4 regions of the Hansschlegelia sp. KR7-227 genome follow, and region 3 is predicted to be linked to each of the others. Evidence: predicted binding sites of a transcription regulator. Region 3 holds the regulator's gene; each other region holds the start of a gene.

Region 1 (3,942 bases), on a different contig from region 3:
CGAGCAGCTTCTGAACCTGTCCGCGGATCCACAAATCGAGCCGCCTGTCGACCTGGTCGCGCGCCGGTCCGGTCAACTGCTCGTCCGCGAGCACCCGGATGCGGGGGCTCAGCGTCTTGTCGCCCTTGACCAGCCGGCCGACCAGTTCCCCCTGCCAGCGCACGGCGCCGTCGGAGGCGAGCACGATCTCGCCGTCGCCGGCGTTGGCGAAGCGGTTGGCGCGCGCCTCGATCTCGCCCGCCAGCGCTTTGGAGGCCGCCGCCCTGAGCGCCTTGCCCTCGACGCTGTCGGCGGAAGAGTCCGGCGCGAATTGGAAGCCTGCGAGACGGCCGACGTGGTGGCCTTCCACCCGAACGTCGCCGTCCTTGTCGATTTCGGCTTCGAGCATGTCCTGTTCCCTGAGGCGGCGCATGAGCACGCTGGTGCGCCGGTCTACAAATCGATGAGCGAGACGTTCGTGGAGCGCGTCGGAGAGCCGATCCTCGACCGCCCGCGTGACCCCCTGCCAATGTTCGGGGTCGTCGAGCCAGTCGGCGCGGTTCGCGACGAAAGTCCAGGTCCGGATATGCGCGATGCGCGCCGATAGCGTGTCGATGTCTCCGTCGGCCCGGTCGGTCGTCGCGACGTGGCGCGCGAACCAATCGGTCGGGACCTTACCCGGCCGCACGAGAAAACCATAGAGGTCGGCGAGAAGTTCTGCGTGCTGCGCCGGCGCGATCTTGCGATAGTCCGGCACCTGGCAGACCTCCCACAGAAGCCGCACCGCCGCCTCGCCGCGCGCCGCCGCCCGGACGTCCGGATCACGGGACAGGCTCATCAGCACCCGCACGTCGTCGGCGTCGGGCGCGCGGGTGACCCCGGTTTCCGCAGGCGGTCGCGACAGGCTGTCGATCAGCCCGCCGACGTCGCGGAAATCGAGACGGGCGTTCCGCCACTGCAGAACCTTAACGCTGTCGAAGCTGTGAGACTCCAGCCGCTCCACCAGTTCCGGCTCGAAGGGCGGGCAGCGCCCTGTCGTCCCGAACGTGCCGTCGCGCAGATGACGGCCGGCGCGGCCTGCGATCTGGGCGAATTCGGAAGGGTTCAGACGCCGGTACTGATGGCCGTCGAACTTGCGGTCCCCGGCGAAGGCGACATGGTCAACGTCCAGATTCAGCCCCATGCCGATCGCGTCGGTCGCGACGAGGTAGTCGACGTCGCCGGACTGGTACATCGCGACCTGTGCGTTGCGCGTCCGTGGGCTGAGCGCGCCGAGCACGACCGCCGCGCCGCCCCGCTGCCGTCGGATCAGCTCGGCGATCGCGTAGACCTCCTCGGCGGAGAAGGCGACGATCGCCGAACGCGGCGGAAGCCGCGTGAGCTTGCGTTCGCCGGAAAAGGACAACTGGCTGAGGCGGGGCCGGCCGATCACGTTCGCGCCCGGAAGCAGCCTGTCGACCAGCGGCCGCATCGTCGCCGCGCCCAGCGCCAGCGTCTCGTAGCGGCCGCGCATGTTGAGCAGCCGATCCGTGAAGACATGGCCCCGCACGAGATCCGCGCAGAGTTGGATCTCGTCGATCGCGACGAAATCGACGTCGAGATCGCGCGGCATGGCTTCGACGGTCGAGACCCAGAACCGCGCTCCGAACGGCTTGATCTTCTCCTCGCCCGTGACGAGCGCCACCTTGTCCGCGCCGACCTTTTCGACGAGGCGGCCATAGACCTCGCGCGCCAGCAGCCGCAGCGGCAGGCCGATCAGGCCCGAGCCGTGCGCCGCCATCCGCTCGATCGCGAGATGGGTCTTTCCCGTGTTGGTGGGACCGAGCACCGCCGTGACGCCGCGGCCGCGGGCCGGAGCGAGAATATCGGAAGCGGGGGCCGGCGCGAGGGCGGCGACGTCATGCATTCAGCGAACCTTAACCCGCGGCGCCGGTCGACGCACGCCATGCGAGTCGCGGGCTGACGTGAACGCGACAAGAACGAAACAGGGGCGAATCGGCGCCCGTCCGCTGATTCGTGATTCGTTCCAATAGCTTGATTCGACTCTCGGTTCCGGCGGCGCCGCCGAGGCGGCGCCGCGCCGCACAACCAGAGCGGGAAACACGTTCCGCGACAGCCGAACCTCAGAGATTGGATTTCTCGCCCGGCGCTTTGGCGTCCCCATCGACGACGAAAGACGTCGCCGCGATGACGGCCGTTCCCATCTCGGTCCGAACCGAAATCTTCCACGGCAGCAGAGCGCGCGTGCCGGCGATCGGGGCGAGCCAGACCTCCATGTCCTTGTTGTTCTCCATGAAGGTCACCTGCCGGCGGCCGGGCTTGTGGCCGGCGATCGCCTTGTAGCTCGCCTTGCACACGATCACCTTGCCGTCATAGGAGCCCTTCACCGCGGGATCGCCTTTCGCGGTCTCGAAGCGGTCGTAGCGCAGCGTGACGTCGAAGCGCTGGCGGCCGTCGAAGATCGGCAGCGTCCGGTCGCAGGAGGACGGCGCCAGCGGATCCCCCGAGCCCGCCACCGGCATCACGAGCGCGCTCAAGGGATCGATCACGCCGCGCTTGTCGGCGTCGGTGATTGGAACGGTGTCGCGCGTCTTGGGCGGCGGCTCGACCGAAATCTGGGTGATCGCGCCTGCGGCGAGCGCGAAGCGGATGACCTGGCCCTTGTCGCTGGAGCGCGTGTTCAGCGCATAGGCCGCCGGCGTCACCGCCGCGTCATGAAGCGCGCCGCGGGAGGTCGCCGCTCCTCGTCCGCCTGTGATGAACCTCGCCAGCCCCGTCATGCGCAGGCTCAGATTGATGTCGTAGCCGGAGCCGTCGACGCCCGACTGCATCGACGCGGCGCCGATCTCGAAGCCTGCGAGGGTCAGCTGATAGCGCGCCCGAACCCGCGTTTCCGCGGCGGCTGGCGCTGCCGAGAAAACCGCGAGCGCCCCGGCGAGGGCGACCGCTGATGCGGCGCGGAGCGAAAGGCGCCGGTCGAACGATGAAAACGACATGGACGACTACTGGATCTCGATCGGGCCAAGCTCCGTCGGACGAAGCGACAACCCTGTTCACGACGACAGCCCACGACGCGCGCAGAGAGCCGCGGCAGGCGACCATCCATCCACGTTAAGCCAGATTCGGTCTATTGTGAGGCTTCGAATGCCGCGAGGCCGCGGTTTTCGCCGCGCCGCCGGACCGACGGTCCCCGCCGCGTTCTTGACGGTCGAGCGCCGCTCGTCTATAGCGCCGCCTTCTCATTTCAGGGCTCGCGGCGCGTGCGCCCCACCGGGCCGGAAGGTCCGACGGGATGTTCGTCGCGCTGGACCTGAGCAGAACGATCCAGGAGTTTCGCCCATGTCGCGGCGCTGCGAATTGACCGGCAAGGCCGTGCTCACCGGGCACAAGGTCAGCCATTCGAACCACAAGACGAAGCGGACCTTCCGTCCGAACCTCGTCAACGTCTCGCTGATCTCCGAAGCGCTCGGCCAGTCGGTGCGGCTGCGCGTGTCGGCGCACGCGCTGCGCTCGGTCGAGCATCGCGGCGGCCTGGACGCATTCCTCGCGAAGGCCTCGACGCTGGAGCTCAGCCAGAACGCGCGGGACCTCAAGCGCAAGATCGCTAAGGCCTCCGCCGAGCCTGCGCAGGTCGCCTCCTGACGGCTCGCGACCGCGGCGCCGGAACGCGCGCCGCAACGCTTCCTGACCTGATCCTGCCCGTCGCCGCGATGACGCTCGTCGTCGCGGCGTCGAACGTGCTTGTCCAGCATCCGGTCGAGGCGTTCGGGCTGGCGGACAAGCTCACCTGGGGCGCGTTCAGCTATCCTCTCGCCTTCCTCGTCACCGATCTGACCAACCGCCGCTTCGGGCCGAAGATCGCCCGCCGCGTGGTGCTCGTCGGCTTCGCGCTCGCCGTGCTCCTGTCGCTTGCGCTTGCGACGCCACGCATCGCGCTCGCGTCGGGAACGGCGTTCCTGGTCG
Region 2 (3,942 bases), on a different contig from region 3:
CTATTTCGACGAGACCGGCAAGCTTGCCCTGCCCTTCGGAATCGCAAGCGACCTCACGATGCGCCGCGAGGACTATCTCGGCGTGAAGGAGGGATCGCTCGGCCGTCTCAGGGTGGTGCTGCCGCAGCCTGCGGAGCAATTCGCGGCCCTGATCTACGGCGAGGACTGGAAGCTGCCGAACCCAGGCTTCTCATGGAAGGAAGACAAGAAGTCGAACGACCCCGGCGCGCTGCTGCGGCAGGTTGACCGCAGCACGATCCACTGGAACAGCTTCTATGCCGACCGCGAACCCAGCGCGCCCTCGACGTTCTGCGACTACATCCGGACCTCGCCGCACACCTTCAAGCGCGTGCTCGACTTCGGCTGCGGCGACGGCCGCGACACGATAGGCTTCGGCGCAGCGGGCTTCACCTCCCTCGGACTCGACCAGGCCGAGCAGGGCGTCCGGCACGCCAGGGACTACGTCTCGCGCAAAGGTCTCGGCGACCGTGTGACCTTCGCTCAGGCCGACGTCGGCGACCACGATCAGCTCGCCGCGATCATCCAGCAATTTCTCGACGCCGACGCTTCGGGAGCGCCGACGCTGTTCTACAGCCGGTTTTTCCTCCATTCGCTGAATCGGGCGACGCGAGCGTCCTTTCTGCGGACGGTCGCGGGCGCGATGCGGCCGAACGACGTGCTGGCGCTCGAGTTCCGGACCGAGAAGGACAAGAACGTCGAGAAGGTCCACAAGGACCACTTCCGCGAATTCGTCAGCCCAGGCAAGCTGCTTCCCTTCCTCCGCCGGCTCAAGCTGAAGGCGGTGGTCGTCCAGACCGGCAATGGGTTCTCGCCCTACAAGGGCGAAGACCCGCAACTCTGCCGGATCATCGCGCGCCGGCGCTGAGCGTCCCGTTCTCAGCCAGCAGCCGCCGCGCGAGGCCTTCGGCGCCTTGGGTGACGTCCTCCCAGGTCGTGTCGAAGCCCCGGTCGTCGCCGAAATAGGGATCGGCGACCGCCTGGCCCGAGCGGCCCGGCGCATGATCTAGCAACAGGCTGAGCGCAGCCGTCGCGTCATGGGGCCTCAGCGCCCGCAAGGCGGCGAGGTTGGCGCGGTCGAGCGCGACGATATGGTCGAAGCGCAGAAAATCGGCGCGGCTCGCCTGCCGGGCGCGGTAGCCGGAAATGTCGATCCCGCGGCGGAGCGCGGTCGCGACCGCTCGCGGATCCGGCGGCTCGCCAACGTGCCAGCTTCCCGTGCCCGCCGAATCGACCTTGACGTCCAGCCCTTGGCGCGCCGCCTCCGCCCGGAACGCGGCTTCGGCAAGCGGCGATCGGCAGATGTTTCCGAGGCAGACGAACAGCACGGACCTGCGCGCGCGGGAACTCATCGCGCGGCCGCTTCCGGCGAACGCGAAGAAGCGGCCCTCGGCATCGACCCTTGATCGGAACAAACAACGAACATAGGTATTATCTTCCGCCTGTGGAGCGCTCTTCCTGTGGACCTTACCCGCAAGCTCGCCATTCTCGCCGACGCCGCGAAATACGACGCCTCCTGCGCATCGAGCGGCACGGACAAGCGCCATTCGCTCGGCGCAAAGGACGGCGCAGGACGCGGGATCGGATCGACCGAAGGCGCCGGCATCTGCCACTCCTACGCGCCGGACGGCCGCTGCATCTCGCTGCTCAAGATCCTTCTGACCAACGCCTGCGCGTTCGACTGCCTCTATTGCGTCAACCGCGCCACCAGCAACACGCCGCGCGCCCGCTTCACGGTCGACGAGATCGTCCGCCTCACGCTGGACTTCTACCGCCGCAATTACATCGAAGGGCTGTTCCTGTCGTCCGGCGTCGTGCGCAGCGCCGACTACACGATGGAGCAGGTCGTGAGGGTCGCCAAATCGCTCCGGCTGGACCACGGGTTCAAAGGCTACATTCATCTCAAGACGATCCCCGACGCCTCGCCGGAGCTGATCGCCGAGGCGGGCCTCTACGCCGACCGTCTGTCGATCAACATCGAGCTGCCGAGCGAGGCCAGTCTCAAGCGGCTCGCGCCGGAGAAGGACGTCCGCGCGGTCCGCCGCACGATGGGCGCTCTGCGCGTCCGGATCGACGAGGCCAGGGCGGAAACGCGCGCGCCGCGCTTCGCCCCCGCCGGCCAGAGCACGCAGATGATCGTCGGCGCGGACGCCTCGGACGACCGCGCGATTCTCACCACCTCGGCGAACCTTTACGGCTCCTATCGGCTCAAACGCGTTTACTACTCCGCCTTTAGCCCGATCCCCCACGCGAGCGCCCGGCTGCCGCTGCAGGCGCCGCCGCTGGCGCGCGAGCACCGGCTCTATCAAGCCGACTGGCTGATGCGCTTCTATGGCTTTTCGGTCGGCGAGATCACCGAGGACGGCGGCATGCTCGATCTCGCCATCGACCCCAAGCTCGCCTGGGCCCTGCGCCACCGCGACGCGTTCCCGCTCGACGTCGACCGGGCCTCCCGCGACGAACTGATGCGCGTGCCCGGCCTCGGCAAGACGACGGTCGAGCGCATCCTGTCGTCGCGGCGCTTCCGGGCGATCCGCGTCGAGGATCTCGCGCGGCTGCGCGTGCCGCTCGGCAAGGCGCTGCCGTTTCTCAAGCTCGCGGACCATCGGCCGTCGCTCTCGGCGCTCGATTCCGAACGGCTCAGGGAACGGTTGACGCCGGCTCCGCGGCAGCTGGCGCTCGCGCTGTGAACGCCCGTCGCGTCGCCTTGGACGGGCCCGCGGACGTCGCGGGCTGGCGGGCGTCCGCCCGAGCGCTGCTCGCGGAAGGCGTCCCGCCTTCCGCCGTGATCTGGACGACCGGGGCGGAGAGCCACGATCTGTTCGCCGCCTCCGAGGCGCTGCCTCCCGTCGCAGGCCCGCCGCCCTCCGTGCCGCGGGCCTTTCTCGGGCTTGCGGAGACTGCTCTGCTGCACTCCGATCCCGAACGCTTCGGTCTGCTCTACCGGCTGCTGACCCGCGTCGCCGCCGACCGTTGGGTCCTGCAGGACATGGCCGACCCTGACGTCGCGCGCTCCAACGCGCTCGCCAAGGCCGTGCGGCGCGACAAGCACAAGATGACGGCCTTCGTGCGCTTTCGGGAGATGACGACCGAGGACGGCGCCTGCTTCGTCGCCTGGTTCGAGCCGGAGCACCACATCGTCGAGGCGACCGCGCCGTTCTTCGTGCGGCGCTTCGCGGCGATGCGCTGGTCGATCCTCACGCCCGAGCGCTCTGCGCACTGGAACGGCGGCGACCTCGTCTTCGGCGACGGCGCCTCACGGGCGGACGCCCCGGACGGCGACGCGCTCGAGACGGTCTGGCGCGCCTATTACGCCAGCATCTTCAATCCGGCCCGGCTGAAGGTCGCCGCCATGCGGGCCGAGATGCCGAAGAAGTATTGGCGCAACCTTCCGGAGGCCTCGCTCATTCGTCCCCTGATCGCGCAGGCGGCGCGCGCGACGGCGGACATGGTGGCCGCCGCGCCGCTGCCCGAGAAGAGAGCGAGCCGCCAGATGCCAAGGACCGACGCCGGCCTGCTTCCTCCCGAGGGCGTCCTCGAAGCGCTGCGCGCCGAGGCCGCCGGCTGCCGCGCCTGTCCTCTGTGGGGGCCGGCGACCCAGACTGTGTTTGGCGAAGGTCCAGCGGACGCGCGGGTGATGGTGGTCGGCGAGCAGCCCGGCGACAAGGAGGACGTCGCAGGCCGGCCTTTCGTGGGCCCGGCCGGCGCGCTGTTCGATCGCGCGGCGAAGGAGGCCGGGCTTGAGCGGCGGAAGGTCTATGTCACCAACGCCGTGAAGCATTTCAAATTCGAGCCGCGCGGAAAGTTCCGGCTGCACAAAACGCCCGGACCGACCGAGATCGCGGCGTGCCGCTCCTGGCTGGAGCGCGAGACCATGGCGCTGAAACCGCGCCTCATCGTTGCGATGGGCGCCACGGCGGCGCG
Region 3 (3,942 bases):
CATGGCGCTCGTCGCGGGCACGCTGTTCTGGCTCGCGCGCGCCGGCCTGGCGCTGTCGTCGACCGCAGCGCTTCGATGGCCGGTGAAGAGCGTCGCCGCCATCGTGGCGCTCGCGGGCGCGACGTTCTACCTCGCGCTCTCCGGAGCCGAGGTGGCGACCCAGCGCTCCTACATCATGATCGCGATCGTGTTCGCAGCCGTGATCCTCGGCCGGCCGGCGATGTCGCCCCGAAACCTGGCCCTTGCGGCGCTGCTCGTCATGGCCTGGTTGCCCGAGGCGGCGCTGGGACCGAGCTTCCAGATGTCGTTCGCGGCGGTCGCGGCCCTAATCGCCTGGTTCGAGCGGAGGAGCGACGGCGCGCGACCTCCGCCGCCGGCCTCGGGCCTCGGACGCGCGTGGCGCTGGGCGCTAGCCGCAGCCGCGATCGCGGTGATGACGACCCTGGTCGCGGGGATGGCGACCGCGCCGTTCGCCGCCTATCACTTCCACCGCACGACGCCTTACGCGCTCGCCGGCAACGCGCTGGCGACGCCGTTGCTCAGCGTCCTCGTGATGCCGTCGGTCGTGGGCGGGCTGTTCTTCGCCCCGCTGGGTCTGGACGGCCTGTGGTGGCAGGCCATGGGTCTCGGCCTGAGGGGCGTGCTCGCGATCGCGGAGATGGTGGCGTCATGGCCGGGATCCGAGCGCAATGTGCCGGCCTTCGACGAGCCGGCGCTCGCCCTGTTTGCGCTCGGGATCTGCTGGGCATGTCTGTGGCGGACGCGGTTGAGATGGGGCGCCGTTCCCATGCTCGCGGCGGCGCTGGCGCTTGCCGCGGTCCCGTCGCGGCCGGATGTGGTGATCGACGCCTCGGGCCGCGAGATGGCGGCCAGGGGCCCTGACGGCGCGCTGGCGCTCGTGGGGACCCGGTCCTGGAGCTTCGCCGCCAAGGTGTGGCTCGCCGCCGACGCGGCGTCGCCCGTGAAGGCGGGCCGACCCACCGAGCGGCCATCTCAGCCGGGCGGCCGCGGTGCGCAGTCCTCGCCTTCGGCCGCGGGGGCGTCAGCCGAAGGATCATTCGGGTCGGGCGCGAAGGTCGTCGGCCAGACCACGACCGTCGTGCGCTGCGACGCCTACGGCTGCGTCGCGCCGCTGTTCGCCGGCGGATGGGCTGCGCTGGTCTGGGATGCCCGGGCCTTCGACGAAGACTGCCGTCGCGCCACGTTGGTGGTCACGCGTCTCGACGCGCCCGACGCCTGCCGGGACGCCGCGGCGGTGATCGACCGCGCCGCGCTCGCCGCGACCGGATCGCTGGCGCTGATGCGCGACGGCCCGCGGTTCATCGGGCGCTCGGCCCGAAACCCCGCCGGGTCCCGCCCTTGGCACAGGGGGAGCGCCCTGGCCACCGCGCCGCCGCCCGACGACGCGCTGAAACTCGTCTTCGCGCCAAGAGCGCGCGCCCCGGCCACAGTCGACCGACCGACCGTCGTCGATCCGACTTCGCCTGACGAGGAGCCGCCGCCGGGCGAGGATCAATAGCGCCGGATGAGCCCGACCAGCCGCCCCTGGATCGCCACACGGTCCGGGCCGAATATGCGCGTCTCATAGGCCGGGTTCGCGGCCTCGAGCGCGATCGAGGCGCCGCGCTTGCGCAGCCGCTTCAGCGTCGCCTCCTCATGGTCGACGAGCGCGACTACGATGTCGCCGGTGTCGGCGGACTCCTGCCGGCGGATCAGCACGAGGTCGCCGTCGAGGATGCCGGCCTCGATCATCGAGTCGCCGCGCACTTCGAGCGCGAAATGCTCGCCGTTGGAGAGCATATCCGGAGAGACCGAGATCGTGTCGCTCTTGGTCTGGATCGCCTCGATCGGCACGCCCGCGGCGATCCGGCCCATAACGGGGATCGCGACCATGCGCGCGGAGCTGTCGTCCGGCTCGTCGGCGGCAGGCCGCCTGCGGCCCAGATTGCCCTCGATCACGCTCGGCGTGAAGCGCCCCGTCGGCCGCGTCACGGGCGGCGCGGCCGCTTCCGGAAGGCGGACCACCTCGATCGCCCGGGCTCGGTTCGGCAGCCGTCGGATGAAGCCGCGCTCCTCAAGCGCCATGATCAGACGGTGCACGCCCGACTTCGACTGCAGCCCCAGCGCGTCCTTCATCTCCTCGAACGAGGGGGGAACGCCGGTCTCCTTCAGCCGCTCGTGAATGTAGCGGAGAAGGTCGTACTGCTTGCGGGTCAACATGGGCGGCTCCGCGCCGTGACAAAACAAATCATGAACAGATTCGTAGCTGTTCTAGGTGTGTTCCGCAAGCGTTAAGGCCGCGTTACCATCCCGGGAGGTTCTCCTCCACGAGCGTCGTTCGATCGTCCGACGATCAGAACGGATGGTGTAACATCATGATTTCGCAAGGAGTTCCGGCGTCCGCGGCCGGCGCGTGGGCCGGCCTCACGAGCAGGCACTCGGCGTCCGAGAGGGCGCGCAGCATCGACGAATCCTGGCGGTCGAAAGCGGTCGCGACGGCGACGCCGTCCGAATCAAAGGTGAGCGCCGCGCGCATATAGTCTTCACGCCGGTCGTTCTGCGCCATGTCCCGTCCAAGCCTGGCGAACGTCTTGGCCGGTTCGACGTCCTCGCGGCCGGCCATGCGACGGAGCGCGGGGACGAGAAACAGCAGCGAGCAGACGATCGCCGAGACTGGATTGCCCGGCAGCCCGAGCGCGAGCATGTCACCGCGCCGACCCGCCATCATAGGCTTGCCCGGCCGCATGGCGATCTTCCAGAAATCCAGCGCGACGCCGGCCTCTGCGAGCGCAGGCTGCACCAGGTCGTGGTCGCCGACCGAGGCGCCGCCGAGCGTCACCAGAACATCCACCTTCTCTTCGATCGCGCGGTCGATCGCCGCGCGGATGGCGGCGCGGTCGTCGGGCGCGATCCCCAGATCGACGGCGACGCCGCCTTCGCCTTCGACGACGGCGGCGATCGCAAAGCTGTTCGACGCAATGATCTGGTCCGGTCCCGCTCTTTCTCCGGGCATGACCAGTTCGTCGCCGGTCGCGAGGATCGCGACGCGGGGGCGGCGGCCCACGTCGACGGCAGGGTGGCCCAGCGCCGCGGCGAGCGCGAGATCGCGCGCCCCGAGCCTTCGGCCGGCGGGCAGGAGCTCCTGCCCGGTGGCAAAGTCGATCCCGGCGCGGCGGATGTGGCGGCCGAGGACGGCCGCCTCCTGCGCCGTCACGACCGCGCCGTCGCGCTCGGCGTCCTCCTGAAGCAGGATCGCGTCGGCGCCGTCGGGAACCGGAGCTCCGGTGAAGATCCTGACGGCCTCGCCGGGACCGACGCGCCCGCCGAAGGCGCGGCCGGCGGCGGCCTCGCCGATCACGGTCAGCCGGGCGGGGGCGCGGCCGACGTCGGATGCGCGGACCGCGTAGCCGTCCATCGCGGAGCAGTCCCAGGGCGGCTGGGTCCGGAGCGCGGATAAGGGGTTCGCAAGCGTGCGCCCGAGCGCCTCGCGCAACGCGACGCGCTCGGAGGGGAGCCGCGCGACGCCGGAGAGAATGCGGGCGCGCGCCTCGGCCACGGGCAGAAGCCCGCTCACGAGGCCTCCTCGACCCGGAAGTCGCCGGACCGTCCGCCAGACTTGGCCAGAAGCCGCACGCCCTCGATCCGCATGGCGCGATCGACGGCTTTGGTCATGTCGTAGACCGTGAGGCAGGCGACCGAGACCGCGGTCAGCGCCTCCATCTCGACGCCGGTCGGGCCCGTGACGCGCGCGGTCGCGGTCACGATCACGCCGGGGAGGGAGGCGTCGGGAATCAGCTCCACGGACACTTTCGAGAGCATGAGCGGGTGGCAGAGCGGGATGAGCTCATGGGTGCGTTTCGCCGCCATGATGCCGGCCAGCCGCGCCGTCCCGAGCACGTCGCCCTTCTTGGCGTCCCCGTCGACGATCAGGCGCAGCGTCTC
Region 4 (3,942 bases), 190 kb from region 3:
GCCTGCCGGATCGCGTCCTCGTCATGCTCGACGACGATGACGGTGTTGCCGAGGTCGCGCAGCCGCTCGAGCGTCCCGAGCAGACGCGCGTTGTCGCGCTGGTGCAGGCCGATCGACGGCTCGTCCAGGACGTAGAGCACGCCCGTCAGCCCGGAGCCGATCTGGCTCGCCAGCCGGATGCGCTGGCTCTCGCCGCCGGACAGCGAACCCGACCCGCGCGCGAGCGTGAGGTAGTCGAGGCCGACGTCGACCAGGAATCGCAGCCGGTCGCGAATCTCCTTGAGGATGCGGAACGCGATTTCGTTCTGCTTCGCGGTGAGGTGGTTCGGCAGCTGCTCGAACCATTCGTGCGCCTTGCGGACCGACAGCCGGGCCGCCTGGCCGATGTGGCTGTCGCTGACGCGCACGGCGAGCGCCTCGGGCTTCAGGCGGTAGCCCTCGCAGACGAGGCAGGGCACGTCCGACATGTAGCGGCCGATCTCCTCGCGGGCCCAGTCGCTCTCGGTCTCCTTCCAGCGACGCTCGAGGTTCCGCACGACGCCTTCGAAGGTCTTCACCGTCTCGTAGCCGCGCAGCCCGTCGTCGTAGACGAAGCGGACCTTTTCATCCCCCGAGCCGAAGAGGATGACGTTGCGCGCCTTCTCCGGCAGGTCGGCCCAGGGCTTCGTCAGCGAGAAGCCGTAGTGCTTCGCCAGCGCGTCCAGCGTCTGGACGTAGTAGGGCGAGGTCGACCGCGCCCATGGCGCGATGGCGCCCTTGCGCAGGGTGAGGCCGCCGTCCGGGACGACCAGATTAGGGTCGACGTTGAGCTCGGTGCCGAGGCCGTCGCAAACCGGGCAGGCGCCGAAGGGGTTGTTGAAGGAGAACAGTCGCGGCTCGATCTCGGCGATCGTGAAGCCGGAGACGGGACAGGCGAACTTCTCGGAAAAGGTCAGCCGCTTCGGATCGCCGTTCTCGTCCGTCTGGTCGGCGAATTCGGCGAGCGCGATGCCGTCGGCCAGCCCCAGCGCCGATTCCAGGCTGTCGGCCAGCCGGCTCGAAATGTCGCCGCGGATGACGACGCGGTCCACCACCACGTCGATGTCGTGCTTCAGCTTCTTGTCGAGCGCAGGCGCGTCGGCGATTTCGTAATAGGTCCCGTCGATCTTGAGCCGCTGGAAGCCCTTCTTCTGGAACTCCGCGATCTCCTTGCGGTACTCGCCCTTGCGGCCGCGCACCACGGGGGCGAGCAAGTAGAGGCGCGAGCCCTCGGGCAGCGCCTTCAGCCGGTCGACCATCTGGCTGACGGTCTGGCTCTCGATCGGGAGCCCGGTCGCGGGCGAATAGGGGATGCCCACGCGCGCCCACAGCAGCCGCATGTAGTCGTAGATCTCGGTGACGGTCGCGACCGTCGAGCGCGGGTTCTTCGACGTCGTCTTCTGCTCGATCGAGATCGCGGGCGACAGGCCGTCGATCTGATCGACGTCCGGCTTCTGCATCATCTCGAGGAACTGGCGGGCGTAGGCCGACAGGCTCTCGACGTAGCGGCGCTGGCCCTCCGCATAGATCGTGTCGAAGGCGAGCGAGGACTTGCCCGAGCCGGACAGGCCCGTGAACACGACCAGCTTGTCGCGCGGAATGTCGAGGTCGACGTTCTTCAGATTGTGCTCGCGCGCGCCGCGGACGCTGATCATGCGCGCGTCGCGGCCGGGGCCGGGCGACCGCTCGGCCGCCCGGTCGAAGGCGGCTTCGAGCGCGACCGCCGCAGGCTTCGATCTCGCAGGCTTCGTCGCGTGCGACGCGGCCTGCACCTTGGATTCCCCGGGCTTCACGGCGCGGACGGGTTCCGCGCTGGCCTTCGCTTTTCGCGCAGCCGGTGTCGCGGTCCGCGTCGTCGTCTTCGCCATGTCTCATCGTCCCGGGGCGGGGGAGGGCCGCCATTCGCCGCGCATTACGTCGTATCACGACCGGCCGGATCAAGAGCCGCTTGTCGGGTCCGGTCGCCCGTGCTACGGAACATAAAAGGAACAAAAGCGCCAGCCCTTATCGGTCGGGCCCGCGTGACGGCCGGCCGGGCGATTGTGGACAAGGCGCGATCCCTGCGCGACCGCCGCTTCGGGCGAGCGTAAGGTGCGCCCTTCGAGCTTCGGGAGAATTGTCATGGCAGGCAGCGTCAACAAGGTCATTCTTGTCGGCAATCTCGGCAAGGACCCCGAGGTCCGCCGCCTGAACTCCGGCGAGCCGGTCGTCAATCTCAGGATCGCGACCTCCGAAAGCTGGCGCGACAAACAGAGCGGCGAGCGTCGCGAAAAGACCGAGTGGCACCAGGTCGTGATCTTCAACGAGAACCTCGCCAAGGTCGCCGAAAATTATCTGAAGAAGGGCTCCAAGGTCTACGTCGAGGGCCAGCTCCAGACCCGCAAATACACCGACGCCTCGGGCGTCGAGAAATACTCGACCGAGATCGTGTTGCAGCGCTACCGCGGCGAGCTCGCCATGCTCGACGGCCGGGGCGGCGACGGCGGCGGGGAGTCGTACGAGGGCGGCGGCGACAGCTTCGGCCGCTCCAGCCCCGAGCCCCGGCGACAGCCGGCGCCGGCCGGCGCCGGACCCGCAGCGGGCGGCCGCTTCAACGACGCGATGGACGACGACATCCCGTTCTGACTTGGGCGCGTGCGTCCCGAGCAGGGACGCGCGGCCTCCAGGGCTCACGGCGACGAAAATTCAGGGCGGGCATGTCGTCTAGCGCCGTTGCGGCGGATCGCGCGTTCGGGGTACGAGCATCGCCCATGACGCCTGACACTTCGCACGACCGCATACTCATCATCGACTTCGGCTCGCAGGTCACCCAGCTCATCGCGCGGCGGGTGCGCGAAGCCGGCGTCTATTGCGAGATCACGCCGTTCAATCACGCCGAAGAGGCGTTCGCGACTTTCGGCGCGAAGGGCGTGATCCTCTCCGGCGGGCCGGCCTCGGTCGCCGAGATGGGCACGCCGCGCGCGCCGCAGGCGGTGTTCGAAAGCGGGCTGCCGGTGCTCGGCATCTGCTACGGCCAGATGACCATGGCCGAGCAGCTCGGCGGCGCGGTCGAGAGCGGCCACCACCGCGAGTTCGGCCGGGCCGACCTCAGCGTCGTCGCGCCCTCGCGGCTGTTCACCGGCGTCTGGGAGGATAAGAGCCGCAACGTCGTGTGGATGAGCCACGGCGACCGAATCACGCGCATGCCGCCGGGCTTCCGCATCATCGGCGTGTCGGAGAACGCGCCCTTCGCCGCGATCGCCGACGAGCAGCGGCATTATTACGGCCTGATGTTCCACCCCGAGGTCGTGCACACGCCGCAGGGCGGCAAGCTGCTCGCGAACTTCGTCCGCGACATCTGCGGCTGCGGCGGCGACTGGTCGATGGCGGCCTATCGCGAGGAGGCGATCGACAAGATCCGCGCCCAGGTCGGCCAGGGCCGCGTGATCTGCGGCCTGTCGGGCGGCGTCGACTCGGCGGTCGCGGCCGTGCTGATCCACGAGGCGATCGGCGAGCAGCTCACCTGCGTGTTCGTCGACCACGGCCTGATGCGCAAGGACGAGGCCGAGCAGGTCGTCTCTCTGTTCCGCGGCCACTACAACATCCCCCTCGTCCATGTCGACGCGAGCGATCTGTTCCTCGGCGCACTGAGCGGCGTCGAGGACCCGGAAGCCAAGCGCAAGGCGATCGGCCGGCTGTTCATCGACGTGTTCGAGGACGAGGCGCGCAAGATCGGCGGCGCCGCCTTCCTCGCCCAGGGCACGCTCTATCCGGACGTCATCGAAAGCGTCTCGTTCTCAGGCGGCCCCTCGGTCACGATCAAGTCGCACCACAATGTCGGCGGCCTGCCGGAGCGCATGAACATGCAGCTCGTCGAGCCCCTGCGCGAGCTGTTCAAGGACGAGGTGCGCGATCTCGGCCGCGAGCTCGGCCTGCCGGACGCCT

Evidence for each region. The regulator LexA, encoded in region 3, represses DNA repair genes until DNA is damaged. The targets are predictions, from matches to a motif close to TGTTCNNNNTGTGTTCNG.
Region 1: a site for LexA is predicted at 1,944-1,961, ahead of ACO2RJ_RS16865 (helicase-related protein). Genes of this name have one in related genera too.
Region 2: a site for LexA is predicted at 1,426-1,443, ahead of ACO2RJ_RS16940 (putative DNA modification/repair radical SAM protein). Genes of this name have one in related genera too.
Region 4: a site for LexA is predicted at 1,992-2,009, ahead of ssb (single-stranded DNA-binding protein). Genes of this name have one in related genera too.

What each region holds. Positions count from the first base shown of each region.
Region 1 covers NZ_JBMSEA010000002.1:299,278-303,219, forward strand. Annotated here, with positions in the region: gene ACO2RJ_RS16865 (helicase-related protein) at 1-1,885, opposite strand, end outside; gene ACO2RJ_RS16870 (DUF3108 domain-containing protein) at 2,103-2,975, opposite strand; gene rpmB (50S ribosomal protein L28) at 3,319-3,621, shown strand; gene ACO2RJ_RS16880 (queuosine precursor transporter) at 3,690-3,942, shown strand, end outside.
Region 2 covers NZ_JBMSEA010000002.1:316,435-320,376, forward strand. Annotated here, with positions in the region: gene ACO2RJ_RS16930 (class I SAM-dependent methyltransferase) at 1-886, shown strand, start outside; gene ACO2RJ_RS16935 (low molecular weight protein-tyrosine-phosphatase) at 867-1,370, opposite strand; gene ACO2RJ_RS16940 (putative DNA modification/repair radical SAM protein) at 1,479-2,708, shown strand; gene ACO2RJ_RS16945 (UdgX family uracil-DNA binding protein) at 2,705-3,942, shown strand, end outside.
Region 3 covers NZ_JBMSEA010000001.1:1,366,775-1,370,716, reverse strand. Annotated here, with positions in the region: gene ACO2RJ_RS06440 (ComEC/Rec2 family competence protein) at 1-1,519, shown strand, start outside; gene lexA (transcriptional repressor LexA) at 1,513-2,220, opposite strand; gene glp (gephyrin-like molybdotransferase Glp) at 2,354-3,574, opposite strand; gene moaC (cyclic pyranopterin monophosphate synthase MoaC) at 3,571-3,942, opposite strand, start outside.
Region 4 covers NZ_JBMSEA010000001.1:1,557,938-1,561,879, reverse strand. Annotated here, with positions in the region: gene uvrA (excinuclease ABC subunit UvrA) at 1-1,673, opposite strand, end outside; gene ssb (single-stranded DNA-binding protein) at 2,140-2,643, shown strand; gene guaA (glutamine-hydrolyzing GMP synthase) at 2,769-3,942, shown strand, end outside.